Regions from separate parts of the Vibrio sp. 1249-1 genome, predicted to be linked through region 2. Evidence: predicted binding sites of a transcription regulator. Region 2 holds the regulator's gene; each other region holds the start of a gene.
What was found. The regulator CRP, encoded in region 2, controls carbon source genes, mostly activating them, when cyclic AMP is high. The targets are predictions, from matches to a motif close to TGTGANNNNNNTCACA.
Positions count from the first base shown of each region.

Region 1: the regulator CRP is predicted to act here: its motif matches at 5,491-5,506, upstream of R7Z50_RS10990 (CTP synthase).
Region 3: the regulator CRP is predicted to act here: its motif matches at 4,886-4,901, upstream of R7Z50_RS11625 (NupC/NupG family nucleoside CNT transporter).
Region 4: the regulator CRP is predicted to act here: its motif matches at 3,982-3,997, upstream of R7Z50_RS07885 (glycogen/starch/alpha-glucan phosphorylase).

Region 1 is NZ_JAWOWJ010000005.1:60,087-68,230, reverse strand. It holds gene truD (tRNA pseudouridine(13) synthase TruD) at 1-456, opposite strand, end outside; gene ispF (2-C-methyl-D-erythritol 2,4-cyclodiphosphate synthase) at 502-978, opposite strand; gene ispD (2-C-methyl-D-erythritol 4-phosphate cytidylyltransferase) at 993-1,700, opposite strand; gene ftsB (cell division protein FtsB) at 1,702-1,983, opposite strand; gene eno (phosphopyruvate hydratase) at 2,386-3,687, opposite strand; gene R7Z50_RS10990 (CTP synthase) at 3,766-5,406, opposite strand; gene mazG (nucleoside triphosphate pyrophosphohydrolase) at 5,612-6,415, opposite strand; gene relA (GTP diphosphokinase) at 6,624-8,144, opposite strand, start outside.
Region 2 is NZ_JAWOWJ010000023.1:10,447-18,590, forward strand. It holds gene kefB (glutathione-regulated potassium-efflux system protein KefB) at 1-931, opposite strand, end outside; gene kefG (glutathione-regulated potassium-efflux system ancillary protein KefG) at 915-1,508, opposite strand; gene R7Z50_RS22750 (ABC transporter ATP-binding protein) at 1,718-3,637, shown strand; gene R7Z50_RS22755 (TIGR02444 family protein) at 3,634-4,122, shown strand; gene R7Z50_RS22760 (hydrolase) at 4,210-5,217, shown strand; gene R7Z50_RS22765 (YheU family protein) at 5,251-5,463, shown strand; gene R7Z50_RS22770 (phosphoribulokinase) at 5,589-6,458, shown strand; gene crp (cAMP-activated global transcriptional regulator CRP) at 6,699-7,331, shown strand; gene R7Z50_RS22780 (DUF1338 domain-containing protein) at 7,468-8,144, opposite strand, start outside.
Region 3 is NZ_JAWOWJ010000005.1:204,719-212,862, forward strand. It holds gene R7Z50_RS11590 (GNAT family N-acetyltransferase) at 1-376, shown strand, start outside; gene R7Z50_RS11595 (hypothetical protein) at 439-885, opposite strand; gene R7Z50_RS11600 (DNA polymerase III subunit psi) at 1,045-1,446, shown strand; gene rimI (ribosomal protein S18-alanine N-acetyltransferase) at 1,459-1,914, shown strand; gene prfC (peptide chain release factor 3) at 2,200-3,789, shown strand; gene R7Z50_RS11615 (DUF5363 family protein) at 3,884-4,081, shown strand; gene R7Z50_RS11620 (TatD family hydrolase) at 4,068-4,841, shown strand; gene R7Z50_RS11625 (NupC/NupG family nucleoside CNT transporter) at 5,046-6,329, shown strand; gene R7Z50_RS11630 (hypothetical protein) at 6,688-6,822, opposite strand; gene deoC (deoxyribose-phosphate aldolase) at 6,913-7,689, shown strand; gene deoA (thymidine phosphorylase) at 7,787-8,144, shown strand, end outside.
Region 4 is NZ_JAWOWJ010000003.1:254,012-262,155, reverse strand. It holds gene malQ (4-alpha-glucanotransferase) at 1-1,147, opposite strand, end outside; gene R7Z50_RS07885 (glycogen/starch/alpha-glucan phosphorylase) at 1,265-3,718, opposite strand; gene malT (HTH-type transcriptional regulator MalT) at 4,453-7,161, shown strand; gene R7Z50_RS07875 (DUF368 domain-containing protein) at 7,740-8,144, shown strand, end outside.

The sequences.
Region 1 (8,144 bases), on a different contig from region 2:
TTCAAGACGTTGCTCTACATCCGCTATATCTGTCACTTCAGACAAAGTAACCACGAACTCGTTCCCTACTAGGTCACCAGGACGCAGTTTTTTATTGTGACGATCTGTTGCAAGGATTTCGATACTTGGGTATTGAGCCAAAAACGCTGAAAAATCTGGCGTTTCACCTTTTGGTAAATGGACACTTAACCACTGTTCCGTCACCGCATGACGGTCTTTAAGACCCGCCCAGCTAACGTCTTTCGACTTAACACCACAGGCTTTTGCTAACTCGTTAGCAACGAAGCTGGTGTTCTCGCCCGTTTTACGGATACGAACCATTAAGTGCTCGCCTTCGCCCGTAAAGGCAAAACCTAAATCTTCGCGAACCTGAAAATGCTCTGGCTGCGCTTTAATTTTTGCCGATGCAACTGGCTTACCCGTTAGGTAAGCCAATGAAGATAAAATGTCTGACATGATGTGTTTCCGCTGATATCACAGCTTAGAGGAGCAAATTGCTAGTTATTGCTTAAACAGAAGTACAACGGCTTCCGTTGCAATGCCTTCTTTGCGTCCAGTAAAACCGAGACGTTCTGTCGTCGTCGCTTTTACGTTAATGTTACTAATGTCGGTTTCTAGGTCTTCGGCTATCGCCGCACACATTGCGTCAATGTGTGGTGCCATTTTAGGCGCTTGTGCCATGATGGTTACATCAGCATTGCCAAGACGGTAGCCTTGCTCTTTAACTCGACGGTAAACGTCTTTCAGTAATTCACGACTGTTTGCGCCTTTCCATTTATCATCCGTATCTGGGAAATGACGACCAATATCGCCGGCAGCAATCGCGCCCAGCAGAGCATCCGTTAACGCATGCAACGCTACATCGCCATCTGAGTGTGCAATCAAACCTTGCTCATAAGGGATTGCTACACCACCAATAATGACTGGGCCTTCACCACCGAATTTATGTACATCGAAACCATGACCAATTCGAATCATTTTCTATCCTTTCTTTATTCGCCGCGCTCACGGCTTAGATAAAACTCGGCTAACGCAAGGTCTTCTGGCTGAGTGATTTTTATATTGTTCGCATTCCCTTGAACTAAGGCTGGCTTCTCGCCTAACCACTCCAAAGCCGAGGCTTCATCAGTAATAGTTACACCCTGTTCTAATGCGTCAGCCAGTGCTTGAGTAAGCTGCTGAGTTTTAAACATTTGTGGAGTCAGTGCATGCCACAATGCTTCTCTATCTACCGTATGATCGATATCTTGCACTGCGTTTGCTCGCTTCATTGTATCTCTCACAGGAGATGCGAGAATGCCACCCGTTGAGTGGGCGCAGCAAACATCAATCAAACGGTCAATGTCGGATGTTAATACACATGGCCTTGCAGCGTCGTGAACTAATACCCACTCGCTTTCCAGATGCTCATTGACATAGTTTAGCCCTGATAACACAGAGTCTGCTCTTTCTTTACCACCAGCTACACGAATCACATCTGGGTGCTTAGCAACGGACAATTCTGGGTAATATGGGTCGCCGTCAGTAACGGCAACGACAACCTTAGAAATATTTGGGTGAGAAAGCAGTTTCTCTACGGTATGTTCCAGTACCGCTTTACCTTCGATCAATAAATATTGCTTAGGGCGATCTGCCTTCATTCTGCTACCCACACCAGCAGCAGGCACAATTGCGATATGCGATGAGTTCATATCCAACATTTTAATGGTTTTCCTCACCTATAATGCGGTAAAAAGTCTCGCCATCTTTAACTAAACCGAGCTCATGACGCGCACGTTCTTCAATCGCATCAAGACCTTGCCTTAAGTCATCAATCTCAGCGAACATTTCATTGTTGCGAGCTTGTAGCTTGCTGTTCACTTGTTGCTGAACTTCAATTTCATCTTTTACTGTGTAGTAGTCAGACACTCCGTTTTTACCAAACCATAGAGTGTATTGAAGCAAGCCAAACAGTAGCGTAAGGGCTATAACAAAGATTCGCATATCGCTGCTAACATTCTGTACCGGAAGGAATTAGATAAGGTGACATATATAGCATAAATGCGAGGTTGCCTCTAGGGGAGAAAGGGAGACTCACACGCTCCTTACAAGAAATAAGCAGCAAAATGAAACAAGCTCATAGGAAGCGCTCCTTACCCATGACCAAAGTAAGAGCCAAAAATACAAACTTATAAATACAAAAAAACCGCCGTAGCGATGGTTTCAAAAAGCTATTTAGCGAAACTTTACTCAATAAGAATTAAGCTTGACCTTTAACTTCTTTAAGACCGCTTCCTTGAAACATGGAGGAGCGCGCTCACTTAGCGCTTCCGTCATATAAAAAACGCCCCGCAAGTGCGAGGCGTTTTCAAAAGCTTTAAGTTAAGCGGTTAATTCAATTAAAAATTAAGCTTGACCTTTAACTTCTTTAAGACCGTTGAAAGGAGCGCGCTCACCTAGAGCTTCCTCGATACGGATTAGCTGGTTGTACTTAGCAACACGGTCAGAACGGCTCATAGAACCAGTTTTGATTTGACCTGCAGCTGTACCTACCGCTAGGTCAGCGATAGTTGCATCTTCAGTTTCGCCAGAACGGTGAGAGATTACTGCTGTGTAACCTGCGTCTTTAGCCATCTTGATTGCAGCTAGAGTCTCAGTTAGAGAACCGATTTGGTTGAACTTGATAAGGATAGAGTTAGCTACGCCTTTCTCGATACCTTCAGCAAGGATCTTAGTGTTAGTAACGAATAGATCGTCACCTACTAGTTGAAGCTTGTCACCTAGTAGTTCAGTTTGGTGCTTGAAGCCATCCCAGTCAGACTCGTCTAGACCGTCTTCGATAGAAACGATTGGGAATTGGTTAGCTAGCTTAGCTAGGTAGTGGTTGAACTCTTCAGAAGTGAAAGTTTTACCTTCGCCTTTCATGTTGTAGATGCCAGCTTCTTTGTCGAAGAACTCAGATGCAGCACAGTCCATAGCTAGAGTAACGTCTTTACCTAGTTCGTAACCAGCAGCTGCAACAGCTTCTGCGATAACTTCTAGAGCTTCAGCGTTAGATTTAAGGTTAGGAGCGAAACCACCTTCATCACCAACTGCAGTGCTGTAGCCTTTAGACTTAAGAACTTTAGCTAGGTTGTGGAATACTTCTGCACCGATACGTAGACCTTCTTTAAGAGTCTTAGCGCCAACTGGTTGGATCATGAACTCTTGGATGTCAACGTTGTTGTCTGCGTGCTCACCACCGTTGATGATGTTCATCATTGGTAGAGGCATAGAGAACTGACCTGCAGTGCCGTTTAGCTCAGCGATGTGCTCGTATAGAGGCATGCCTTTCGCAGCAGCAGCAGCTTTAGCGTTTGCTAGAGAAACAGCTAGGATAGCGTTAGCACCGAATTTAGATTTGTTTTCAGTGCCGTCTAGTTCGATCATTACTGCGTCGATTGCAGCTTGGTCTTTAGCGTCTTTGCCAACTAGAGCTTCAGCGATTGGGCCGTTTACAGCTTCAACTGCTTTAAGAACACCTTTACCTAGGAAACGTGCTTTGTCACCGTCACGTAGCTCAAGAGCTTCGCGAGAACCAGTAGATGCGCCAGATGGAGCTGCCGCCATACCTACGAAACCGCCTTCTAGGTGTACTTCAGCTTCTACAGTTGGGTTACCACGTGAGTCGATGATTTCACGACCTAGAACTTTAACGATCTTAGACATTAATGTTTCCTCTCGTTTCAAATATAAATGTCAATCTTAAAGGGCTGCAGCACAACCTTCGCCGCCGCCCGTATCCTTTTACTTCTCGAATTCGCCGCGTGCGTTTTGGCCCGCAGCCTTAACAAAACCTGCAAACAATGGATGTCCATCGCGAGGAGTCGAGGTGAATTCTGGGTGGAACTGAGCCGCTACAAACCATGGGTGAGCTGGGTTCTCAATCATTTCCACTAACTTCTTGTCCGCAGATAGACCTGATACTTTTAGGCCTGCTTTTTCGATTTGCGGACGAAGCACGTTATTCACTTCGTAACGGTGACGGTGACGTTCATGGATCGTCGCGCTACCGTACAGTTCACGAGCTTTAGTCCCTTTCTCTAGGTGACACAACTGTGAACCAAGACGCATCGTACCGCCTAGGTCAGACTTTTCAGTACGCTCTTCTACGCTACCTGATTCGTCTACCCACTCTGTGATCAAACCTACCACAGGGTACTTCGTCTCTTTGTTAAATTCTGTTGAATGTGCACCCTCCATACCCGCAACGTTACGCGCGTATTCGATTAGTGCAACTTGCATACCCAAACAAATACCCAGGTAAGGCACGTTATTTTCACGTGCATATTGAGCCGCACGGATCTTACCTTCAATACCACGATCGCCGAAGCCACCTGGTACTAGGATTGCGTCCAAACCTTCTAGAAGTTCAACGCCTTTTGTTTCGATATCTTGTGAGTCTACATACTTAATTGTGACGCTTAGGCGGTTTTTCAAGCCAGCGTGTTTAAGCGCTTCGTTCACAGATTTGTATGCATCTGGTAATTCAATGTATTTACCAACCATACCGATGGTTACTTCACCAGTAGGATTTGCTTCTTCGTAGATAACCTGTTCCCATTCAGAAAGGTCTGCTTCCGGAGCAGTAATACCAAAGCGAGCACACACAAGGTCATCTAGACCTTGAGATTTAATCAACTGAGGGATCTTGTAGATAGAGTCTACATCCTTCATTGAAATTACTGCTTTTTCTGGAACATTACAGAACAGTGCGATTTTTTTACGCTCATTCGCAGGAATAACGCGATCGCTACGGCAAACTAGGATGTCTGGCTGAATACCGATAGATAGAAGTTCTTTTACAGAGTGTTGCGTCGGCTTAGTTTTCACTTCGCCCGCTGCCGCTAGGTAAGGAACAAGTGTTAGGTGCATGAACATTGCGCGCTCACGGCCTAGCTCAACAGCTAGCTGACGAATCGCTTCCATAAATGGTAGTGATTCGATATCACCAACAGTACCGCCAACTTCAACGATAGCCACATCATGGCCTTCAGAACCTGCAATAACGCGATCTTTGATTGCGTTAGTGATATGAGGGATAACTTGAATAGTTGCGCCTAGGTAGTCACCACGACGTTCTTTACGAAGTACGTCGGCATAAACACGACCTGCAGTGAAGTTGTTACGCTTGGTCATCTTGGTACGGATGAAACGCTCATAGTGACCAAGGTCAAGGTCAGTCTCTGCGCCATCTTCTGTAACGAACACTTCACCGTGCTGAGTAGGGCTCATTGTGCCCGGGTCAACGTTGATGTAAGGGTCAAGCTTCATCATAGTCACTTTAAGACCACGAGCTTCTAGAATAGCCGCAAGAGATGCTGCTGCAATACCTTTACCTAGAGAGGATACAACCCCGCCAGTAACAAAAATGTAATTTGTCGTCATGTTTAACCTGAAATTGGTTGAATGAGGGAAATGGAGTGCTTCTGGACGGGAGATAAATATACCAGAAGCTCCTTACCGCCACAACGTGAAATCTATCACACCGTAATTTTTTATTTTTTGCTTCAAATCAAAGTGAGCAAAGACAAACCAAAGTCCGTTTTCGTGTAACCAAACAAGCTGACCTTATATTATGTATTCTGCCAGTTTACCTCTGCCTCGATTCTTCTTGTTTTACTTCATCCCAAAAATGGTCAAGTTCTGATAAAGAACAATCTGTAAGTACTTTGCCTGACTGCTGGACCTTGCCTTCAACTTGTTTAAAACGTCGCGCAAACTTTACGTTTGCTTTTCCTAGCGCGACTTCTGGGTTTTTATCAAGGTGGCGAGCCAAATTGACAGTCGCAAATAGCAAATCACCGAGCTCCAACTCAACTTTCTCTTCATCGGGCTGAACTTGCAGTGCCTCTTCCATGACTTCGTCAATTTCTTCTCGTACTTTATCGACAACCGGGCCAAGTGAATCCCAATCAAACCCAAATTTTGCACATTTTTTCTGAATTTTTGTAGCACGAGAAAGTGCCGGTAAAGAGTTTGGTATTGAGTCTAGGATACTTTCTTCCGCTTTGCCTACTAGGGCTTTTTCTTTTGCTTTTTCCGCTTCCCAGTTCGCGTTAATTTCCTCGTCAGATTCAAACTCAACATCTGAAAAAACATGCGGGTGGCGACGAGTCAGTTTTTCGTTCACGGTTTCGACGACATCCGAAAAGTCAAACAGCTCTTGCTCTTTCGCTAGCTGACTGTAAAAAATCACCTGAAACAACAAATCCCCTAGCTCTTCTTTTAGATTGGGCCAATCTCGATTTTGAATCGCATCCACCACTTCGTAGGTTTCTTCTATAGTATGCGGAACGATGGTGTCAAAGGTTTGTTTTAAGTCCCAAGGGCAACCGTTTTCTGGGTCACGCAGCTTCGCCATGATTTGTTCTAACTGTTCAATTGGATGACTCATTTTTTGTTCCTTTAAACCTTTCTATTAAAGAAAAAGGTGAGCAGCCAAAACCACTCACCTTCTACATTATATTTTCTTAGCAGCTTTCACTAAGTAATTGTTACTTTGACAAGGCAACAAGTTTTCGCGACTCCTGAGCATGGTTCACCATGTGATGGAGCGAGTGCGTGCAGTCAACAACGCTACAACGATAACTATGACGAGAGTTTTAGCCGAGGCGTTTCACCGTCATGACATCCTTGATCTGTTCCACACGCTTCGAAACCCGCGAAAGCACCTCAATATTGGTGACTTCTAGGTCAAAGTCCATGATGGCAAGTTGACGTCTGTAGTCGACTCGGTTCTTCATACTGGTCACTTTGATCTTTTCGTTGGCGAACAGTGTCGTAATGTCTTTGAGTAGACCACCTCGCTCCATCGCTTCAACACGCACGGTGAGGATGTATGACCCCACAAAGCCGCTGCCCCAGACCGTATCGATGATGCGCTCTGGCGCATGATGGCGCAGTTCTTCTAGCTGTTCACAGTCACTACGGTGTACTGAAATCCCACGACCTTGCGTTATGTAACCAGAGATATCGTCACCTGGAATTGGCTGACAGCAACGTGCTAGATGTGTCATTAGGTTATCGACGCCTTCTACTACAACTGCGTCTTTTTTCGGTCGGCTTTGCGCGGGTGATTTATGCTCAGCTTCTTGCAGTTTTTCCAGTGCTTGCTGGTCTTCTTCCTCTGCCGTTGGCTTGTTAACTAACGCGTTAATATGGTTAATGATTTGGTTGATGCGCAAATCACCGCTACCTACACCAACATACAATTCATCTGGTGTTTTGACGTTAAACCGCTTGAGGGCGTAATGCTCTGCATCTTTTAACGTTGCGCCAATTTTGGCTAACTCATGCTCAAGGATTTCACGACCTGCTTCAAGGTTCTTCTCACGGCTTTGTTTTCGGAACCAGGCGTTAATTTTGGCACGCGCACGACCAGAATGAACGAAGCCTAATGATGGGTTTAACCAGTCACGTGATGGGTTAGGTTCTTTCTGAGTGATAATCTCGACTTGGTCACCCATATGTAATTTATGCGTGAACGGCACAATACGACCTCCGACTTTGGCACCGATACAACGGTGTCCCACTTCGGAGTGAATGTGATAGGCAAAATCTAGCGGCGTTGCCCCCATTGGCAAATCGACAACATCACCACGTGGTGTAAAGGCATAAACACGGTCATCAAAGACTTGGCTACGTAACTCATCGAGCATTTCGCCAGAGTCAGACATTTCTTCTTGCCAATCCAGTAGCTTACGCAGCCACGTGATCTTCTCATCATAACCGCTTCGGCTGCTTGCCCCTTCTTTATATTTCCAGTGCGCGGCAACACCCAGCTCCGACTCTTCATGCATTTGCTTGGTACGAATCTGGATCTCGATGGTTTTGCCTTCTGGCCCTAGAATTACTGTATGGATCGATTGATAACCGTTTGGTTTAGGGTTAGCAACGTAGTCATCAAACTCGCTCGGTAGATGCTTGTATTTGGTGTGAACTACACCCAAAGCCGCGTAACAATCTTGCAGTTTGTCTGCGATGATACGCACTGCTCGCACATCAAACAGCTCATCAAAGGCCAAACTCTTTTTCTGCATTTTTCGCCAAATGCTGTAGATGTGCTTAGGTCGACCACTCACTTCGGCATTGATGCCCGACACTTCCATTTCGTGCGTGAGGTC
Region 2 (8,144 bases):
CATACAAAACCAAACCCTTAACCACGACCAAAGCCACCACCGCACCGAGAATCTCTAAAGGATGTAATGCCAATAACCCCAAGTTTACCGCCATGCCCACCGCAATAAAGAATAACCCCAACAACAGACCTTTAAATGGCTCGATAGCGATTTCCAACTCATGGCGATACTCACTCTCTGCCAGCAAAACGCCTGCTAAAAAAGTCCCCAATGCCATCGAAAGGCCGAGCTTTTGCATCACGACCGAAATGCCAAGCACGACTAAAAGTGCAGCAACGGTAAAGAGTTCACGAACGCCGCTCATCACGACAAAACGAAATAGCGGACGTAGTAAAAAGTGACCACCAATCAACAGTGCTACCACACTGCCTAAAATAGTGAAGACATCCAACCAACTTCCACCACTATGCCCGCCTGCTAGCAAGGGCAACATCGCCAGCATCGGGATCACTGCAATATCTTGAAAGAGCAGCACCGCAAAACCAGATTGCCCCGTTTCGGTACCATTAAGCCCTTGCTCTTCAATGACTTTAAGCGCAATCGCCGTCGAGGACAGCGCCAACCCCATCCCGATCACTAAACTCACTTGCATGCTTACGCCAAACATACTGACGACACTACCAATCACGGCGGTCGTGACCACAACCTGCGCACCGCCTAAACCTAAAATCGGCCCTCGCATCTGCCACAATTTTTTAGGGTTTAACTCAAGTCCTATCAAAAACAGTAACAACACAACCCCAAGCTCGGCAAAATGCAAAATGGCATCAACGTCGCTAATTAAGCCAAGCCCCCATGGGCCAATCAACACACCAGCGAGTAAATAACCTAAAACCGAGCCAAGCCCAAGGCGCTGAGCAATCGGCACCGCAATAACCGCAGCCGAAAGAAAGACCACACTGCTTTGAAGAAACTCACTGGTGATCGCCATACTGACCTCCTCGCTCTGCCGCTTGCCAGTTTTCAAGTGGGTTACTCAGCCATCCACGGTATAACTCGGCATGTTCGTAGCGTTCAATATCTGAAACATTTCTTGACCAATACAACACCAGTGGTTCAATCCAGTGCATTTGACATAGGGCTGCCGTCAGTTCAAACGGTTGCAAGATTTGCTCAAGTGGGTATTTGTTGTACCCCTTCGCGCTGAAGGCTTCTTCTTTACCACCTGTTGTAATGACACTGCGCCAGTATTTTCCTTCTAGCGCCGCACCTCCGCCAAACGCAAAGCCTTTACCTAACACTCGGTCTAGCCACTCTTTTAATAGGGCTGGACATGAATACATATAAAGTGGGTGGTGAAATACAATCACATCGTGAGCGAGCAACAACTCATGTTCGTAATTCACATCAATAAAGAAATCGGGGTAAACACCGTAAAGATCGTGCACAGTGACGTGATCAAGCGACTGAGCTTTTTTTATCATCACTTGATTGGCAATCGAGTTATGTGGCTCTGGATGAGCATAAATGACCAGAACTTTTGGGAGAATAGACGGTGCAACAGCCAAATGGTCGTCCTTGTGGTTATTTTTATCCGTTATCAAATTGTTATACTTTTTTGTACAGCATAATGCAATTAAAGCGAATCAATCGACTTTTCCGGCCAATACCCCTACTATTCACCGCTAGATATATACCCAAGTGGCTTTAAAAACGATTGAAACCACTTCGCTATGTAACCAAGCAACGCGCACTGCGCAAAGTGAATGAAAACTTTATGATTACCTTCTCTGATATTCAGTTACTGCGTGGCGGTAAACCTCTTTTAGACCAAGCTTCTGCGACTATTCACCCTGGCGATAAAGTCGGTCTTGTGGGCAAAAACGGCTGCGGTAAATCAACGCTGTTTGCCCTACTGAAAGATGAACTGTCAATTGATGCTGGCTCATTTAGCCAACCTCAACACTGGGAGTTGGCCTGGGTCGCACAGGAAACGCCTGCGCTAGAGCGCACTGCACTGGAATACGTCATTGATGGTGATCGCGAGTACCGCGCTCTCGAAAAGCAGTTAGCTGAAGCAGAAACACAAGACAACGGAACCCTAGTTGCCGAGATACACGGTAAAATTGAAACCATTGGTGGTTACAGCATTCGCGCTCGCGCGGCAGAACTGCTCGATGGTTTAGGGTTCAGCCAAGAGCAAATGAGTTGGAGTTTGACCCAATTCTCGGGTGGTTGGCGTATGCGTCTTAACTTGGCTCAAGCGCTATTGTGTCGTTCTGATCTACTGCTACTCGACGAACCAACCAACCACTTGGATTTGGACGCGGTAATGTGGTTAGAGCGTTGGCTACAAAACTACCCTGGCACGCTGATTCTGATCTCGCACGACCGAGACTTCCTTGATCCAATCGTTGGTCGCATCATTCACATCGAGAATCAGCAGCTGAACGAATACACGGGTAACTACTCGTCATTCGAAAACCAACGCGCACAAAAGATGGTGTTACAACAAGCGATGTTTGAAAAGCAACAGAAGCAGATGTCGCACATGCAAAGCTACATCGACCGCTTCCGTTACAAAGCATCAAAAGCACGCCAAGCCCAAAGCCGTATCAAAGCTTTGGAGCGCATGGAAAAAGTACTGCCAGCTCAATTCGATAACCCATTTAGCTTTCAATTCCGTGAGCCAGCTGCGCTGCCAAACCCAATCATGATGATGGATGAAGTATCTGCAGGTTACGGTGACAACCTCATCTTAGAGAAGATCCGCTTGAACTTGGTTCCTGGCAGTCGTATTGGTCTACTCGGCCGTAATGGTGCGGGTAAATCGACCTTAATCAAGCTGCTCTCTGGTGAACTTAACGCGCAAGGTGGTGACCTAACTTACTCACAAGGCGTGAAAATTGGTTACTTCGCTCAGCACCAGTTAGAAACGCTTCATCCTGAAGAAACGCCGCTGCAACACATGATGCAAATCGCACCCGATCAAACCGAACAGCAGCTACGTGATTACCTAGGTAGCTTTGGCTTCCAAGGTGACAAAGCACTAGAAAAAGTTGCGCCGTTTTCTGGTGGCGAAAAAGCCCGTTTGGTATTGGCTTTAATTGTGTGGCAAAAGCCAAACCTGTTGCTACTTGATGAACCGACCAACCACTTAGACTTGGACATGCGCCAAGCACTTACGATGGCACTGCAAACATTCGAAGGTGCGATGGTGATTGTTTCGCACGACCGCTATTTACTGCGCGCTACGACCGATGACTTGTATTTAGTGCATGATCGACAAGTTGCTCCGTTCGACGGTGATTTAAATGACTATTATAAATGGTTAACCGAACAACAAAGAGCGGAACGCAAAGAAGCGCAGGCTGCGCAGCCAAGCAAAGATACGGCCAACAGCGCAGCTGCGAAGAAAGAGCAAAAACGTCGCGATGCAGAGTTTCGAAAACAGACAGCGCCAATTCGCAAAACGCTGACACAACTAGAAAATAAAATGGATAAGTTAGGTGCTGCACTGGCCGAAGCTGAAGAACAATTGGCGGACAACTCACTGTATGCGGCCGAAAATAAAGCTAAACTTAACCAAGTGCTGGCACTTCAAGCTTCCAGTAAAGCTGAGCTCGAAGAAATTGAAATGGAATGGATGTCTGCTCAAGAAACGTTGGAGCAGATGGAGCTAGAGTTTAATCAATGAGTAATCAACACGCTGAATACACACTCACCCTAGAACACCTTTGGCAGTTTAGTCTGCAATTTTATGGTGTGCGAGAAGTGAAAGAGGCGTGTTTATCATTACAGAACAACTACCACGGTAACGTGAACCTACTCCTGCTGCTCAGATGGCTCGATGAGCAGCAACTCATTTTCCAAGAAAAAGACTGGCCCTTGGTGCAAGACTGTCTAGGTAGGAGCGAAACTTTACTTCACTCCTTTCGCGACCTTCGTCGCCACCTTAAGTCTCAAGTCAATGACGCTTTGTATCGTGAGACCTTGCAGTTTGAGCTGCAACTAGAAAAGCAGCAACAAGCGGATTTGGTGGACTGCATTAACTCACTTGCACTACTCAAAAATGATGGTGACCCACTGACGTTGAGATACTGTCGTCAACTCGGTGGGGAGCATTTGCAGCAAGCCTTTGCTATGCCGGTGCCAAACATTCAACCACCAAAACGCCCATAAATCTGTAGAATACCTATAATCTTTATAAAGGATTATATTAATAAGTTCTTCAACGGACACCGAAGGACCGCATAAGAGCAGTTAGGTATGACACAATTTTTCGCAGCCGCCGGGATCAAAAACCCGCATCTCCAAACGCTTTTGCCGCGTTTTATTCGCAAAAAAGCGTTGTTTACGCCGATTTGGCAAACCCTCGATACATCCGATGGCGACTTTCTCGATCTCGCGTGGAGCGAGGACCCAACCCAAGAGCCTGCACAAAAAAAGCCGATTTTTGTTTTATTTCATGGGTTAGAGGGGTGCTTCTATAGCCCTTATGCCAATGGGCTAATGAATGCATTTGCTCAATCTGGATGGCTGTCGGTGATGATGCATTTTCGTGGCTGCAGCGGTAAACCAAACAAAAAAGCACGAGCTTATCACTCGGGAGAAGTGACGGATGCTCGTTACTTCCTAGAGCACCTTGAACAACGTTTTCCTGATAATCCCAAAGTTGCAGTTGGTATTTCTCTTGGCGGTAACATGTTGGCGAATTATTTAGCCCAATATAAAGACCACCCTATTTTGAATGCAGCGACTATTATCTCAGCGCCTTTAGACCTAGCGGCGTGTGCGAACCGTATAGAACAAGGCTTTTCAAAAGTGTATCGCCGTTACCTGCTTTCTTCACTGAAACGTAACGCGTTACAAAAGCATCATCTACTGCATGGTGAGCTTGCGCTGTCCTACAACTCAATAAAACGTGTCACACGGCTGTATGAATTCGATGATTTGATCACGGCACCACTGCACGGTTTTAAAGACGCACAAGATTATTACGATCAATGTTCTGGCTTAAGTAAATTACAACAGATCACGCTACCGACACTGATCATTCACGCCAAAGACGATCCATTCATGACCGACGATGTGATCCCGAAATTTGTTCTGCCAGATAACATTGATTACCGTCTCTTTGAACACGGTGGCCATGTTGGTTTCCTGACAGGAACGGCGTTAAAACCTAAGTTTTGGTTGGAGGAAGCGCTGCCCGCGTATTACGAAAGTATCGCCGCAGATTACCTTTCTGCTGTATCCAAGCAACGAACGCAGTAAACTAGCCGCTCATCATAAAAGTTAGAGGTATTTATGATCATTCCATGGCAAGACATTGCGCCGGAAACATTGGAAAACTTAATTCGTGAATTCGTCTTACGCGAAGGAACGGATTACGGAACCGTCGAGGTTTCTTTGCAAGACAAAATTGATCAAGTTAAAGCTCAATTGGAAAAAGGTGAAGCGGTTATCGTGTTCTCTGAGCTACACGAAACCGTCGATATTCAGCATAAAACAAAATTTTAGACCCTTCACATTTTACCGTATCCCACTCGATGACAAGGTATTGTTACGTGCTATAGTGGGATATCGACCGTGCAGTAGTAACTCTACTGCACATTACAGGTAAGTAATTTTCGACAAGGTTTGTCATGTCAGCTAAACACCCAATTATTGCGGTTACTGGTTCGTCCGGTGCCGGCACGACCACTACATCTGAAGCCTTCCGTAAAATGTTCAATATGATGAACGTTAAACCCGCATGGGTTGAAGGCGATAGCTTCCATCGCTTTACTCGCCCAGAAATGGACATCGAAATTCGCAAAGCCCGCGAGCAAGGTCGACACATTAGCTACTTTGGCCCACAAGCTAATGACTTCCCGGGATTAGAAGAGTTTTTCCGTAAGTTCGGGCATGACGGCACTGGCAGCGTGCGCCGTTATCTGCACACGTTTGACGAAGCGGTTCCCTACAATCAAATGCCAGGCACGTTTACACCGTGGCAAGACTTACCCGAAAACAGCGACGTGCTGTTTTATGAAGGGTTACATGGTGGCGTGGTCGATGGCGATGTTAATGTTGCTCAACATGTGGATTTCTTAATTGGCATGGTGCCGATTGTGAACTTAGAGTGGATCCAAAAATTCGTACGTGACACTCGCGATCGCGGCCATTCGCGTGAAGCGGTAATGGACTCAATCGTGCGATCCATGGACGATTACCTCAACTATATCACTCCGCAGTTTTCTCGTACTCACATCAACTTCCAGCGCGTACCGACCGTTGATACTTCCAACCCACTTAATGCAAAAGGCATCCCTAGTTTGGATGAGAGTTTTGTGGTGATTCGCCTACGCGGTATCAAGAATGTCGACTTCCCATATCTGCTGGCCATGATTGATGGCTCATTCATGTCACGCCACAACACGATTGTCGTACCCGGCGGTAAGATGAGCTTTGCAATGGAGCTCATAGTTCGGCCTATCCTACAACAGCTCATCGAAACAGGGAAAATTGGCTAAAAACCTGCCTGCGAAGATGTTTACTTTTCATACCGTGATCATGTGCACAGTTTTGCTTACAAAATCTCAATCATGGCACGATTAAAATCAAGAAATCGTTTTCGAAAAAGGATACTATTTCTTACCGAAACACAAGAGAGCTTGCAGCATATAAAAAGTGCTCTTATTCTAGTAGGCCTAATTCAGGCTTAGCTAAAATATGGATAGCGCAAGCGTACCCTGCAGAGGAAGTGAGATATTATGGTTCTAGGTAAACCTCAAACCGACCCAACATTAGAGTGGTTTCTTTCACACTGTCATATTCATAAGTACCCTTCAAAGAGCACGCTAATTCACGCGGGCGAAAAGGCAGAAACTTTGTACTACATCGTTAAAGGTTCTGTTGCGGTTCTTATCAAAGACGAAGAAGGTAAGGAGATGATCCTTTCTTACCTAAACCAAGGAGACTTTATTGGTGAACTTGGTCTATTCGAGGAAGACCAAGAGCGTACAGCTTGGGTTCGTGCTAAATCTCCTTGTGAAGTTGCTGAAATTTCTTTCAAGAAGTTCCGTCAGCTTATCCAAGTAAACCCAGACATCCTAATGCGCCTTTCTGCGCAGATGGCTCGTCGTCTTCAAGTAACTAGCCAAAAAGTAGGTGACCTGGCGTTCCTAGACGTAACTGGTCGTATCGCTCAGACGCTTCTGAACCTTGCAAAACAACCAGACGCAATGACTCACCCAGACGGCATGCAAATCAAGATCACTCGTCAAGAAATCGGTCAAATTGTTGGCTGTTCTCGTGAGACAGTGGGTCGTATCTTGAAGATGCTAGAAGAGCAGAACCTAATCTCTGCTCACGGTAAAACCATCGTGGTTTACGGTACTCGTTAATCTCGAACTAGAGTGACACGAACAAAATTATAAAAGCCACCAATGGCAACATTGGTGGCTTTTTATTTACTCATGACCAAATGAGATAGGGTGCAGCGAACACTAATGAGTAAGCTTAACAGGTTAACCCTAAAACTTAGCCATTCGTACTTTCAAAGATTTTGTCAGCTGAAGCGGCCACGAAACCTGGGTACAAATCACCATTTTCCATCGGATAGCGCTTAGCAAATTCATAAAACCCGCCAGGGATAATTTCAGTGCCTTCGCTAAAACGAACCGCTACTTTATCTGCCATGGTCGATGACTGCTCTAGCAACACCTCAGGAGTGCCCTTCACTTCACCACCATTTTCATTAATGGTAAACCCAGCGGTACGCAGATGATCGTTTACCTGCTTCACTTCTTCATATTCATTGAGTTGGTTAACGCTCACCGTGAAGTGGTTTGCTCCGTAACCATGCGCCGCAAGCCAAGATGCGTACTCACTTTCTTTAGCCAACGTTTGGTAATCAGCAAAGCTTAAATCCCACAAGCGTCCACCATGTAAGAATGCGCTATCGTTCAGCTTGTCAGCATCGACTTGTGCCACCAAATTTTTCACAATCTCTTGTAGCTCAGGCGAGCACTCTTCAACTTTTAGCTCACTAATAAATACTTTAGGTTGCTTCGGATCTGGGTGCTCATAGTGCTTAGCAACCAGCTTTTTGCTTTCGAAAACGTAATCACCACACGCCTTGTAACCAATAGCTACAAATGGCTTAGCTAGAGTTTCAATATCAAGAGGCGCGATATTGAAGGTACGTAAAGCTATAT
Region 3 (8,144 bases), on a different contig from region 2:
CTTAGTCGCGTGTACAGATGAGGGAGAGGTGATAGGCCATGCTTTATTTAGCCCTGTGACCTTAAATGGTGAAGATTTGTCATGGCAAGGGCTAGCGCCATTAGCTGTTCATGAAGATTACCGTCGCCAAGGCATCGCTGCAGAGTTGATCAAAGAAGGTTTTGATTCACTGCGTGATTTTGGTTACCCAGTGTGTGTGGTGTTGGGCGATCCTGATTATTACGCGCGCCAGGGTTTTCAATCATGCGACGAGATGGGCTTTGAATGTGCTTGGGATGTCCCTAAAGGTGCATTTCGAGTCGCAGAGTTGGTCGAAGGTCAATGTGCTGGACGCTCCGGACGCATAGACTATGCGCCAGAGTTCTCTGAACTGTAAATGAAAGAAGCCCACGACTAAGTGGGCTTCTTTCTTATTCACTGAAAACTGAGATAGGGAGGTTAGGATGACTGGTTACTTTTCTTTTTGCCCCAGACCTCTATTTTCGCTTTTTTACTTACCCCTAGCAGGCTAAGTTTTGTGCTTCCCCAGCTACTGTAAGTCATTTCAATCCGTTTTAGCTTGGCTTCTTTTGTACCTGGAAGGCTCCAGGCACGAGTCGACAATCCGCTTGTTAGTACGCCCATAGAGGAAAGCTTTTTCTCACTACCATCTGTCATGACGACTTTTAAACCATTCATGTCTACCGTTCCTTGCACACATTTTAGTTTTATTTTACTGAAGCTTCGGTTTCGGAATAGGCTATTTGGTGTCACGGTATCTGTTTCTGTATGAAAGTTAACGGTTTTCGTTGCAATCAGCTCCCACTCATCGCTGTTATTAGCAAAAACACTCACGCTGGTGGCGGCTACCAGTGTGCAAAGTAGTAGCGTATTTAAGAATTTCATAATGTACCTCATATGTCATACCCAATGTGTGGCCGTTGGCAAAACGCTATGTTCAGGAATATCCAAATCATCTCATTGTGTTCAGGTGTTCCTTGAAGTCCTTTAGGTATAATCGCGATAATTTGATAGGATTGCCCTCGTTCAAATAGGTGACGGAAAATGTCAATTAACGAGAAACAGTATTTACGTGAAATGGGGATCAGCACATGGGAGCTGGTACACCCTGAAAGACTGGAAGGCTATCAATCGCCATTATTGGATTTGCAAAGTTCATGTAAACTCCTATTGGTATCGCCAATATGTCCAGAAAACGAGACGGCATTGATGTTTGAGCGCGTATTAAAAAGCATTAAGCTCACGCTTGATGATGCGCTACACCTAGAGCCTGAGCGCTTATCCATGCTGGGTGAACATCAGCTAGAGTGGGTGTGGTTTGCAGGCTGTGAGGCTGATCAAAGCATCAAGGCAAAGCACCTGACCTCGCCACTATTACAAGATATTGATGGTAATAACGAACAGCGCCGCGCATTGTGGCAACAAATCTGTTCGTACTCTTCTTAACGGAGCTAATGCGTGACAATTGAAATTACGCCGATGCGTGCAGAGCACCTCGACCAAGTTTGGCAAATCGAGCAGCAAGCACATTCTCACCCTTGGGCCGAATCTTTGGTTCGTGACTTATCCAGTCGCGGTGCTTGCCATCATGTGATGCTGGAAGGCTCTCAAGTGGTTGGTTACTTCTATGGACAGAATATTGTTGGAGAAGTGACACTATTAAATATTGCAGTAGCGCCTTCTCAACAGGGCAGAGGGCTAGGGCAAAAATTGCTGGACGCGTTTATTGAATACTGTGAACAAGCCAAAGCAGAGAGTGCTTGGTTAGAAGTGCGTGAAAGTAATCACCCAGCTATCCATATTTATGAGCAAGCAGGTTTTAATGAAGTGGACCGTCGTTACAACTATTACCCAGCTAAATCGGGAAATGGTAAGGAAGACGCCATTATCATGAGTTACTTATTTTTGAGTTAGTTTTAGGCCGTTACTAATTACCTCATCAACACTTATGCTTTAAATGCGTATCCGGATTCGAGGCTTTTGAATATGTAATAATAATTTTTTGAATTTTTACATCTCTTTGTGTGGAGCTGGCTTTCCCTTGTTAGTTGCAGGTAAAGGCTGGTGAGCCGAGTAAATTCAGTTCATGTCTTTCCAGTTTGCTAGCACAGCGATAATAAGCGAGAATACCGCACAATATCGAATAGTAGATATGCTTGCCTATTTTGTGAGCATGAAAGTAATTTAGAAGATTAACTAATGTCAAATCCCCTTTTTTTAGGCGAAGTGTCTAAGCGCAGAACGTTCGCTATTATTTCTCACCCGGATGCGGGTAAAACCACCATTACTGAAAAAGTACTGTTATTCGGAAACGCGATCCAAAAAGCAGGTACGGTTAAAGGTCGTGGTAACGCACAGCACGCAAAATCAGACTGGATGGAAATGGAAAAGGAACGTGGTATCTCGGTTACTACTTCTGTAATGCAGTTCCCTTACAACGATTGTCTGGTAAACCTACTTGATACGCCTGGACACGAAGACTTCTCGGAAGATACTTACCGTACTCTAACGGCAGTTGACTCATGTCTGATGGTTATCGATGCAGCGAAAGGTGTTGAGGACCGTACTCGTAAACTAATGGAAGTTACACGTCTACGTGACACGCCAATCGTAACCTTCATGAACAAACTTGACCGTGACGTTCGTGATCCAATGGAAGTATTGGATGAAGTAGAAAACGAATTGGGCATGATGTGTGCGCCAATCACATGGCCAATCGGCTGTGGTAAAGAGTTTAAAGGTGTTTACCACATTCACCGTGATGAAACGATTTTATACGAATCAGGTCACGGTCATGAGATTCAAGAAGTTCGAATCATCAAAGGTCTCGACAACCCAGAGCTTGATGAAAAAGTTGGTGCAGGCCTTGCGGAAAGTGTTCGAGAAGAGCTTGAGCTTGTCATGGGTGCTTGCCCTGAGTTTGATTTGGAAATGTTCTTAACAGGTGACCTGACGCCAGTTTACTTCGGTACTGCATTAGGTAACTTTGGTGTGGATCATATGCTAGACGGTCTAACTGAATGGGCTCCAGCGCCGAAAACTCGTCAAGCGGTTGAACGTGAAGTTGAAGCGACTGAAGAGAAGTTCTCTGGTTTCGTATTTAAGATCCAAGCGAATATGGACCCAAAACACCGCGACCGTATCGCATTCATGCGTATTGTATCGGGCACTTACACGCAAGGTATGAAGATGAACCACGTTCGTCTTGGCAAGCAAGTGAGTATCTCTGATGCAGTAACCTTTATGGCTGGTGACCGTGCACGTGCAGAACACGCTTACGCCGGTGACATCATTGGTCTACACAACCACGGCACTATTCAGATTGGTGATACCTTTACGCAAGGTGAATCACTGAAGTTCTCTGGTATTCCGAACTTCGCTCCGGAACTATTCCGTCGTATTCGCCTGAAAGATCCATTAAAGCAGAAGCAGCTTCTCAAAGGTTTGGTTCAGCTATCAGAAGAAGGTGCGGTACAGGTATTCCGTCCTCTACAGAACAACGATCTGATCGTTGGTGCCGTTGGTGTACTTCAGTTCGATGTTGTTGTGGCTCGTTTGAAATCTGAGTATAATGTTGAAGCGATTTATGAAGGCATTAACGTTGCAACTGCTCGTTGGGTTGAGTGTGGTGATGCGAAGAAACTGGATGAGTTCCAACGCAAGAATCAAGCGAACTTAGCATTGGATGGTGGTGATAACCTAACGTATATCGCCCCAACAATGGTTAACTTAAACTTGGCGAAAGAGCGTTTCCCTGACGTTGATTTCCGTGCGACGCGTGAGCACTAATTTGCGCGGTTAGGGTAAGCCTTAACGCAAACTAGATTTTAAAACGCCCTTGGCTATAAACTTAGCCAAGGGCGTTTTTATATAAGGATAAGATATGAATTGGTTTAAACGTGGGCTAAAGCGTTACGACAACTGGTGTAAAGAGATGGGGTTAACTCCCGATCAGAAACGCAGTTGTGTCCCATATCGAAAAGACCCAGCCCATCAAACTGAAGAGAAGAGTGAAGCCCAACCATCCTCTGATTTTCTGCCCGCAGATACAGATAAAAAGCGTCAAGATGAAGCTCTTTGATACGCACTGCCACTTTGATTTTGATGTGTTTCAAGATGACTTTGCACATCAACTTGAGCTTGCTCAAACGCAAGGCGTCGCAAGAATTTTGATTCCTTCCGTCGGTCCGCAAAACTGGGCTCGTATTCAAACTTTGGCAGAGCAACATGCCAATTTGTATTATGCGCTCGGCTTTCATCCGTATTTTCTTGAAGATAACGTTGAGCAGCACCTTACAGAGCTAGAAGGCTATCTAAATCAAAAAGGGCAGCAGTGCGTGGCAATAGGAGAGTGTGGTTTAGATTTTGCCATTGATGTTGATCCACAGTTGCAAGAAAAGATACTTGAAGTTCAATTTGAGCTGGCTAGACGCTTCGAACTCCCAGTTATTTTACATAGCCGAAAAGCGCACAATCGCCTCATTCAAATGGTGAAAGCGGCGAATCTCCCTAGAGGTGGTGTGCTACACGCTTTTTCTGGGAGTTATCAGCAAGCCATGGAGTGGGTCAAATTAGGTTTTTTTATCGGTGTAGGAGGAACGATTACCTACCCAAGAGCCAAGAAAACACGCGACGCAATTCAAAAATTACCACTCGAAAACCTAGTAATCGAAACAGACGCACCAGATATGCCTATACTTGGATATCAAGGGGAGTCAAATCACCCAGCCAAACTCATTCACGTCTTTAATGAGCTCGTAGAGTTGCATAACGGCCGAAAGCAATCGATTGCCTCTCAACTGTGGAAAAATAGCAATTTTGCTTTCTCGATATGTGAATAAAATCTAAAGATGTGGTTTGAAATCGAAAACGTTTTCCTGCTTATTGTGAATTAACTCACAAAGCTGGTTGAATCAATCATGAATCTTATAGGAAAGTGTGAGGCTGGCATTACTTTAATTGATTCTGCATGAGTATAATTGCCCCCGCTTTATAGCTCCATTTTGTAACACGCCAATAAATAACTTATAAGGAAGTCATAAACTATGAGCCTGTTTATGAGCCTAATCGGTATGGTAGTGCTTCTTGCGATTGCAGTGGCATTTTCTAACAACCGAAAAGCTATCAACTTTAGAACTGTGGGTGGCGCATTCGCTATCCAATTCGCATTAGGTGCATTTGTTCTGTATGTACCTTGGGGCCGTGATCTACTAAACGGTTTCTCTTCAGGTGTTTCTAACGTTATCAACTACGGTAACGATGGTTCATCATTCCTGTTCGGTGGTCTTGTTTCTGACAAGATGTTCGAAGTATTCGGCGGCGGCGGTTTCATCTTCGCATTCCGTGTTCTTCCTACACTGATCTTCTTCTCTGCACTGATTTCAGTTCTTTACTACATTGGCGTTATGCAATGGGTTATCAAGATTCTTGGTGGCGCACTACAAAAAGCGCTAGGCACTTCTCGTGCGGAATCAATGTCAGCGGCAGCTAACATTTTCGTAGGTCAAACTGAGGCACCTCTAGTTGTTCGCCCATTCGTTCCAAAAATGACTCAATCAGAGCTATTCGCGGTAATGTGTGGTGGTCTAGCTTCTGTTGCTGGTGGTGTACTAGCTGGTTACGCATCTATGGGTGTTCCACTAGAGTACCTAGTTGCGGCATCATTCATGGCAGCACCAGGTGGTCTACTGTTCGCTAAAATCCTTCACCCAGAGACTGACCAGCCTCACGAAAGTATCGAAGAAGCGATGGACGGCGGTGACGACAAACCAGTTAACGTAATCGACGCAGCTGCGGGCGGTGCGGCTTCTGGTCTACAACTTGCGCTTAACGTAGGTGCAATGCTAATCGCATTCGTTGGTCTAATCGCGCTAATCAACGGTATGCTAGGTGGCATCGGTGGTTGGTTCGGCATGCCAGAACTAACACTAGAGCTAATCCTAGGTTACGCGTTCTCTCCACTAGCATTCCTAATCGGTGTTCCATGGGCAGAAGCTGTAACAGCTGGTTCATTCATCGGTCAGAAAATCGTAGTGAACGAATTCGTTGCTTACTTGAACTTCACACCATATCTAGGTGAAAACGCTCAAGTAATCGCGGCAACTGGTGAAGTAATGTCTGAGAAGACAACAGCTATCATCTCATTCGCACTATGTGGTTTCGCGAACCTTTCTTCTATCGCGATTCTACTTGGTGGTCTAGGTAGCCTTGCACCAAACCGTCGTAGTGACATCGCTCGCATGGGTGTTAAAGCAGTTCTTGCAGGTACGTTGTCTAACCTTATGGCAGCGACAATTGCAGGCTTCTGCTTAAGCCTTGCAGCACTATAATTAGAATCGGTTCTTAATATATAGACGCCGTTTTACATCATGCCCTGTAGCAAGAGATTGCTGCGGGGCATTTTTCGTTTTTCGGGCTCCAAAATTTCATCGGGTGTTTGCCTTAGTCGAGGTATTACGCAGTCAATGGAATAGGGGCTAGGAAATTTTGAGATACAAACCGTTTGCGCTCTATTTGGTGCTACAGTTTTGCGGTGAAACTCTATAATGTATTAATCACAGGATAGTGGTTAAGCTTGATTCTTAATCACGTAATGAATATTACATAATCGATGGGCAAATGAATTGCCCTGCAATATCAGATCTAATAGGCGTTTTGCTTTGTGATGTGATATTAAAGACACCGCAATCATAGATTGTTGTGCCATAGGCCAAACTGGTACTGTGCGGTGACAAGGATAGCAATTGGCATATGATAAATTTTCGCTGTATATGCCGAGTCTTCAGGGAACCAAGTCCGTTCATTAATAGACTGTTTAGCCATTTACTCACATTGTCTCGACTTGTTGATTATAGTTAAAGACGTGATGTAAGGCTGAGTAGTGAATTTTTTGAATATTGATCGGAGATAGAAATGAGCGATTTAAAAGCAGCAGCGCTACGTGCACTTAAACTTATGGACCTAACTACGTTGAATGACGATGACACTGATGCAAAAGTGATCTCACTATGTCATGACGCGAAAACAGCAGTAGGCAACACAGCTGCAATTTGTATTTACCCTCGCTTTATTCCTATTGCTAAGAAGACACTTCGTGAGCAAGGTACGCCAGAGGTTCGTATTGCAACAGTAACGAACTTCCCACATGGTAACGACGACATTGAAATCGCAGTTGCTGAAACAAAAGCGGCGGTTGCTTACGGTGCAGACGAAGTTGACGTAGTTTTTCCTTACCGCGCGCTAATGGCGGGTGATGAGAAAGTAGGCTTCGAACTAGTTAAGCAATGTAAAGAAGCTTGTGGTGACATTCTTCTTAAAGTGATCATCGAAACAGGTGAACTAAAAGAAGAAGCACTAATCAAGAAAGCATCTCAAATCTGTATTGAAGCAGGTGCTGACTTCATTAAAACTTCAACTGGTAAAGTGCCAGTAAACGCAACACCAGAATACGCTCGTATGATGCTTGAAGTTATTCGCGACATGGGTGTTGCAGAAACTGTTGGTTTCAAACCAGCAGGTGGTGTGCGCACTGCTGAAGACGCAGCAGCATACCTAGCAATGGCTGACGAAATCCTAGGTGACAACTGGGTTGATGCTCGTCACTACCGTTTTGGTGCGTCTAGCCTGCTAACCAACCTACTAAATACATTAGAAGTATCGGACGACGTCGCTGATCCAACAGCGTACTAATTCCAATAATACGTCTGAACGGTAGCACCTAAACGGGTGCTACCAAACCTCTTCTATCCTACTACAACCATGGCTCAAAAGAGCTTGGGAGGCACTAATGTATTTACCACAAGAAATCATTCGTAAAAAACGTGACGGTGAAGTACTTACCGCAGACGAAATCAACTTCTTTATTCAAGGCGTAGCGAACAACACGGTATCTGAAGGTCAGATTGCGGCGTTTGCTATGACGATTTTCTTTAATGAAATGACCATGGATGAGCGCATCGCCTTAACGTGTGCAATGCGTGATTCGGGCATGGTTATCGACTGGAGCCACATGAACTTCGGTGGTCCAATTGTCGACAAACACTCAACCGGTGGTGTGGGTGACGTAACTTCTTTAATGCTTGGCCCAATGGTGGCAGCGTGTGGCGGTTTCGTACCTATGATCTCTGGCCGCGGTCTTGGTCATA
Region 4 (8,144 bases), on a different contig from region 2:
TCCATTGCAGGTACATGTACAAGTGAACACGATCTTGGTTGTCCTTAATGTACTTCTGAGTACCAGCTGCGTCGAATGTGCGGTATTTCTCAGGGAATACTGGCCAGCCCCACATGTTTGCATCTTCTGCATGTAAATCAGCATGAAGTGCATCGAATGCAGCTTGATGTAGCAAGCTGTCGCCGCCTTTTTCAACAAAGTCCAAGAAGGCACGAGCGCGATCGGTGTTCTTGTCTAAATGGCGAGCTTTAAACTCACTGAATAGCAGCGGAAGAACGCTCATTTTTAGTTGCGAAACTTCGGTGTAACTCACCCAATGAGAGTCTCGCGCTTTTTGTAGACGTTGTTGGAACTCTGCGCTACCCACTCGCTGTTGTGCTTCTGCACTAAGCGCGAACTCAGGTACAGAGCTTACGTCGATGTACATGATGTTCAGCCAGCGACGAGAAGACGGGCTGTATGGGCTTGCCCCTTCTGGATTCGCAGGGAACAGCGAGTGAATCGGGTTCAAGCCAATGAAGTCACCGCCACGAGAGGCAATATCACTCACCAGTTGTTTTAGGTCACCAAAATCACCGATGCCCCAGTTATGCTGAGTACGCAGTGTGTAAAGCTGGATACTAGGACCCCATAGCTTTTTGTGTTGGTTTAGATCGTCTTGTTTGAAACACGCTTTCGGCGTAATGATCAATGACATCTCGTAAGGTGTTTTACGACGCTTACGACTGATGATCAGTTTGTGATAACCCCAAGCCAAGTTCTTTGGCAATGCAAACACTAGAGGGCCACCCTCAGCACGCTCATCACGAACAATTTGGGACTGAAGATAGCCTTCAAGTACCTCTCCTTGTTCTGTTTCTAAACGCCAGCTGAATTCACTCTCACGAGCACTCGTACCTAGGTTTAGTTCCACTTCGACTGGTTCGCCGTCGCGTAAAACAAGAACAGGGGCTAGTACGTCTTTTTTATGTTTCTTTTCAGCAGAAGCCAGTAGTCTTTCATCACTGCTAGTATCGTAGCCAAGCGAAGCGAGCAAGCGGCGTAGCGTCTCCTCAGACACTTTAGCCTCATCTCCCCAAGCACTGACATAGCTATCAGCCAATCTCGCCATTTCCGCGACTTTCTTTAATGCTGTTTGTTCTTTCATCGCTTTCTCCGAAGGTAATACCAACACCTTCCATGTAGGGTTTTATTGTTATCAATAACTTCTTTTGGAAAATGACCAAAGGTAGCGCTTGGCTACCTTGGTCTTAACTAGGTTCTATTAGCGTTTCACCGCTTCAAGTTTCCAGATATTGTTCACGTAGTCTCGGATTGAGCGGTCTGACGTGAACTTGCCAACAAGGGCGGTATTAAGAATGGCCTTCTTCGCCCAGCCAGCTTGATCTTTATATTGTTCGCTCATGTCTTCGTGCGCTTTCACGTAAGATGCAAAGTCCGCAAGACATAAGTACGGGTCACCGCCGTCTAGTAGGCTGTCGTATGTGGCACGCAGTAAGCCCGGTTGACCTGGAGTGAATTCTTCACCCAGTAGTAGGTCCATGGACGCTTTGAGTAAGTGATCCGCATTGTAGTAATCAAATGGGTTATAACCTTGAGCTTTCAGCGCTTTCACACCTTCAACATCTAGACCGAAGATATAGATGTTCTCATCGCCTACTTCCTCACGAATCTCAACGTTTGCACCATCCATTGTACCGATAGTTAGCGCACCGTTTAGCGCCATCTTCATGTTACCTGTACCTGATGCTTCTTTACCCGCTAGCGAGATTTGTTGAGAAACGTCAGCCGCAGGGATAATGATTTCAGCCATGCTCACGCGGTAGTCAGGGATGAATACCACTTTCAGCTTGTTACCGATGCGAGGATCGTTGTTCACCTTGTCTGCAATCTTGTTGATTGCGAAGATGATTTCTTTCGCTAGGTGGTAACCCGGTGCTGCTTTTGCTGCGAAGAACACAACGCGTGGCGTACACTCAAAACCTGGTTCATTAAGAATACGGTGGTACAGAGACAGTACGTGTAGCAAGTCTAGATGCTGACGTTTGTACTCGTGCAGACGCTTGATTTGAACATCGAAGATTGCATTAGTATCGAGCTCGATACCCATGTTCTCTTTCACCCAAGTTGCTAGGCGTTCTTTGTTCTCTTTCTTCACTGCCATGAATTCTTTTTGGAATGTCGCGTCAGTAGCGTACTTCGCAATACCTTCAAGTTGCTCTAGTTTCGCTGGCCATTCTGGGCCGACTTTCTCAGTGATAAGCTGAGACAGACCTGGGTTACAGAACTTCAACCAGCGACGTGGCGTAATACCGTTCGTTACGTTGTGTAGACGTGTCGGGTACATTTCGTGGAACTCTGGGAATAGGTCTTTCTTAACCAATTCAGAGTGAAGTGCTGCTACACCGTTTACTGCGTAAGAGCCGATTACACATAGGTTTGCCATGCGAACCATGCGGTGGAAACCTTCTTCGATGATAGAAAGCTTCTGTTGCTTCGCGACATCACCCGGCCACATTGCACGTACGTCTTGTAGGAAGCGGTGGTTGATCTCGTAAATGATCTCCATGTGACGTGGTAGCAGGTGCTGGATTAGCGACTCTGGCCATGTCTCTAGTGCTTCTGGAAGTAGCGTGTGGTTGGTGTACGCAAATGTCTTAGAGCTGATTTCCCAAGCCGCTTCCCAAGTTAAACCTTTTTCATCCATCAGGATGCGCATTAGTTCAGGAATCGCAATCGTTGGGTGTGTATCGTTAAGCTGGATAGTCTCTTGCTTAGGTAGATCCGCTAGCGAGTAGCCCGCAGCTTCGTGGCGACGTAGGATGTCACGTACAGACGCTGCTGAGTGGAAGTACTGCTGCATTAGACGCAGTGTTTTACCTTTCTCGTGGTTGTCGTTCGGGTAAAGCACTTTAGTGATGTTACCTGCGTCGATCAGTGCGTGCTGAGCTTCGAAGTAATCACCATTGTTAAAGCTTGCTAGTGAGAATGGTGCAATCGCCTGACATTCCCAAAGACGTAGCGGGTAAACCGTGTCTGATTCGTAACCCACAATTGGAAGATCCCAAGGCATTGCTCTTACTGTCATGCCTGGTACCCATTTGCGAACTTCTTTACCGTTCTCGTTAATCACTTCAACGTGACCGTAGAAACCGATCTCTTGCGCAAGTTCTGGACGCGCAATTTCCCAAGGGTAGCCTTCTACACCGCGCCAAGCGTCAGGTGCTTCTTGCTGGCGACCATCTTTGAATGACTGTTTAAATAGACCGTATTCGTAATGTAAACCATAGCCGACAGTTGGGAATTCTTGTGCCGCACATGAATCCATGAAACACGCAGCCAGACGACCAAGGCCACCGTTACCCAATGATGGGTCGCGCTCTTCTTCTAGCAGATCAGTTAGGTTGTAACCCAGTTCAGCCATTGCTTCTGTTACTTGTTCATACAGACCCATGCTGATTAGGTTGTTACCCGTCAAACGACCGATAAGGAATTCTAGCGAAAGGTAGTTAACGCTCTTCGCACTTTTAATGCGTGGATCTTCTTCTGTCGCAAGCAAATCTAGAGTAGTAAATTCAGCCAGAGCATGCCCCATTGCTAGGTACCATGCGCGGCTGTCTGCGTTTTCAATCGTATGAGCGTAAGTTACAGATAGGTGTTTCTTTACGCTTTCTTGGAACGACTTCTTGTCAAATTGTTTTTGTTGAGTAGGTTTCATTACGAAATTCTCACGTCTTTTGGTAATTCATCTGCCATACATCGTGCATTTACCTCTGTGAATAAACATCCTCCTAATTCTCATCCTTTGAAGGAGGAGAGCTGAGGGCGTAGAGGGGGTACCATTGCTAGGTTAGTGATCCAAATCTCAACAAAGTGAACTTTGCGCCAGTTCTTAGTGATTTTGATCACAATGGAATGTGAGAAAGGTTAAAACCCGTTCATGACGCTTTTTATAGTCCACTCATCTGATGATGTGAAAATTGTAATATCGGTCACATTAACTCGGTCAGCGTAGAAGAACTTTTCGTAATCTATGTGCAACGCGATCTTAACGCTAACGAAACAAACGATATTTAAGTGACGACAATCACAAATAAAGGGCGTAGTTGATGGTAAATCCATCAACCCTTGAGAATTAGGAAGTGGATCAAAGTAACGAACATTTCTGATGTCGTAACATCCCACTCAGCTCACAGGATTGTACGCTTTTTATACAAACTAGAATTAGGCGATGTGAGTTATTTCTAGTTTTCGCTAGCTTTTATATCTAAGTGACCGTATGGAATGGTTTTTCAGACGGACGCAAGCCCCAACAGTAGCGACATTATCCGGCATTCAAACAGTGTTTTTGATGCTGATGACATCATTCAGTAAGACGGCTTTCAAGGGGGCTTTACTAGAATGATCACGTTGCTGTCATTTGGGTATACATAAATAAGGACATAACTACTAATGTGGATTCCATCTAAGCTTACTCGACCAGGACGCCTGCACAATGCCATCGTGCGCCCACGAGTGTTGGACTTACTACAGCAAGCGCCTTACTACAAATTGGTTTTATTCCGATCCCCAGCAGGTTACGGAAAAACAACAATGGCAGCGCAGTGGCTATCCGATAAGCCAAACGTCGGTTGGTACAGCATTGATGACAGCGATAACGACGGCTTTCGCTTTGTAAACTATCTGCTTCAAGCATTAAACAAAGCCACCAACTTCAGTTGCGCTAACGCACAAAAACTGGCGGAAAAACGTCAGATCTCGTCTTTACGCTCCCTATTTAGCGAAGTATTCGCAGAAATGGCTGACTTTCATCAAGAATGCTACGTGGTGCTTGATGACTACCATTTAATCACGAATGATGAAATCCATGAATCCATGCGTTTCTTTTTAAAGCACATGCCAGACAACCTCACCGTTGTGGTAACCAGTCGTGCAGCGCCGCCTCTAGGCACTGCAAACTTACGTGTTCGTGATTTAATGATCGAAATTGGCAACGAGATGTTGGCGTTTGATACCGAAGAAACCACTCGCTTCTTTAACCAGCGTATCGCCGATGGTATTGATGAAGACATGGCGAACAGCCTAAGAACCTATGTTGAAGGTTGGCCATCGGCGATGCAGTTGATCGCATTACAAGCCCAACATCAAAACCGCACATTGGCGCAAACTGTAGAGTCGGTATCGCAGTTCAATCACGCGCATTTGTGGGATTACTTGGTCGAAGAAGTGTTTGACTTACTCGATCACGAAACTCGTCACTTTTTAATGCAAGTATCCGTGCTTGACCACTTCAATGATGAGCTAGTGTTTGCCCTTACCCAACGCGAAGATGCACTGGGAATGATTGAATCGCTTAACCGTTACGGCTTATTCATTTATCCGCTCGAAGGGGAACAGAACTGGTTCCGGTTCCATAACTTATTTGGCGAGTTTTTATCGCATGAGCGCCAAGCTCGTATTCCTCAGCAAGAAAAAGATCTCCACCGCAATGCTGCTATCGCTTGGTTACAACAAAAAGCACCACACCAAGCGATTCATCATGCACAAAAATCGAATGATAAGGACTTAGTGGTAGAGATCCTAAACGAATTCGGCTGGAAGATGTTTAACCAAGGCGAACTCAGCACACTGGAAAGCTCAATTAACAAGTTGGACGATGATCTGTTGTTCAGCCACCCAAAACTTACGATGCTCCGAGCATGGTTGGCTCAAAGTCAGCATCGTTATAACCAAGTGGGCCACCTGCTTGAAGAAGCGGAAGAGGAACACAAAAAGCGTAACATTGCGTTAGATATTCATTATCAAGGTCAAGCAAACGCGTTGCTTGCTCAAGTGGCTATCAACAGTAACCAACCAGAAAAAGCTCTCGAATTAGCGGAGCTAGCGCTTAGCCAACTTGATAACACAATTTACCGTAGCCGAATTGTGGCGACTTCGGTTGTTGGTGAAGTTAACCACGTGCTAGGTAAACTAGACCGTGCTTTGCCGATGATGCAACAAACTGAAAAGCTAGCTCGTCAGTATCAGGTATATCACCAAGCGTTATGGGCAATATTGCAGCAAAGCGAGATTTTAATTGCACAAGGTTACGTGCAAGCTGCCTTTGAACTACAAGATTCCGCATTTCGTCTGATTGAAGATCAGCAGCTTCAGCATGTTCCTCTTCATGAATTTTTGCTGCGTATTCGCGCGCAAGTACTTTGGTGCTGGAACCGACTTGATGAAGCGGAAGAATGCGCGTACAAAGGTCTGCAAATTCTCGAAAACCATTCACCAAGCAAGCACTTACATAGCTATTCGATGTTGGCGCGTATTGCGATTGGACGCGGTGAATTAGACAAAGCAGGTAAATTCATTGAGCATATACAGCACTTGATGAAACAGTCGACTTATCACGTAGATTGGACTGCAAACGCTTCACTATCGTTGATTCTATTTTGGCAAGCGCGCGGGAATACCGATGCAATGCAAGAATGGCTCAACACTGCGGTTCGTCCTGAATCGGCATGCAACCACTTTTCTCAATTGCAATGGCGTAACATTGCTCGCGCCCACATTAATTTAGGCCAATATACCGACGCTCGTGCTGCGTTAGATTTTCTCCAAGGTGAAGCTCGTCGCACTAACCTAATCACAGATACTAATCGCAACTTAGTGGTTGAAGCGGTCCTTTCTGCTCGCCAAAAAGATGAGGAGCAAGCCAAGGCTCTGTTAAAAGAAGCATTAGTAATGACGAACCAAACTGGCATGGTCGGAAACTTCCTGATTGATGGTGCAACCATTGGCGGTCTGCTGGAGAAGTTGAGCCTCCGCCATGAACTGGGCGATCTTGAGCGTCACCGTGCTCAACAGTTAATGAAGGACATTTCATCGAATCAACGTAGCCGGTCGATTCACTTTGATGAAGACTTTATTGAAAAGTTGGTGAATCACCCTAATGTGCCAGAGCTAGTACGTACCAGCCCATTAACACAACGCGAATGGCAGGTTCTGGGACTGATTTATTCAGGCTTTAGTAACGAGCAAATCGCACAAGAGCTGGATGTGGCAGGTACGACAATTAAAACCCACATTCGCAACCTGTACCAAAAGCTTAATATTGCTAATCGTAAAGAAGCCATTGTGACAGCTGAAAATTTGCTACAGTTAATGGGATACTGAACTGCTAGATAAACGGGTTAAAACGTAAAGTAAAACACAAGGGTTGGCGTAACACGTCAGCCCTTTTTTATGACTGACAGTAAGAGAGGTGCAATTTGCAAAGCACGTAAGTAACGTTGTTCATATAAAAAAATAGCCAACCGCAATAATCGCGATTGGCTTATATTTAGTGTGAACAAATTGTATTCACTAACAACGTCAGTTGGCTAGGTGACCCTCGGCTTAAGAAGGGTCGAGCAGTATTATGCATTAATCATGCCAAAATGCAAAGACTTATTTTTGGGCACAAGATCTCATATAAGCTGGATTTATTCACGCGCAAATTATCAAAATGCAACTTTGCAATGCAAATTGCAATTGCATAATGCAACCAAGACTGATAATTGATAGTAGAGTTAATCATCTCAAAAATGTAAACCAAGCATTAAAAGCTCGTTACGGCGACATTGTCTCTTGGCGGGTAATAAAGATAGGCAATAGATTGGATATAAAACCAAGTAGTTACAGCACTATTTCATACTTTTTTCATCGCAATGTTTGTATACTCTCTGCCATCGAAACGACTTAGCATTAGAGCAATGAACTACTTAATTACTTTCTTCAAGGGAATCGCCATGGGTGCAGCAGATGTTGTACCTGGTGTATCTGGCGGCACCATCGCGTTTATCACTGGTATTTACGATACGCTGCTTGAAAGCATTCGACGCATTAACCCCTCACTTTTCTCTATCTGGCGAAAAGAAGGGGTTAAAGCCGCGTTTAATCACATCAACGGATTCTTCCTTATCGCTCTGTTTGCCGGCATTTTCACCAGTATTGCAACGCTAGCAAAGTTGATTACTTGGCTTCTTGACACACACCCGATCCCACTTTGGTCATTTTTCTTTGGTCTGATTTTGGTCTCTGTGTATCACATTATTCGTCAGGTTGAGCAACGCGATCTTGTCCGCTTTGTCATTCTGCTCGTTGGTGTCGGGTTTGCT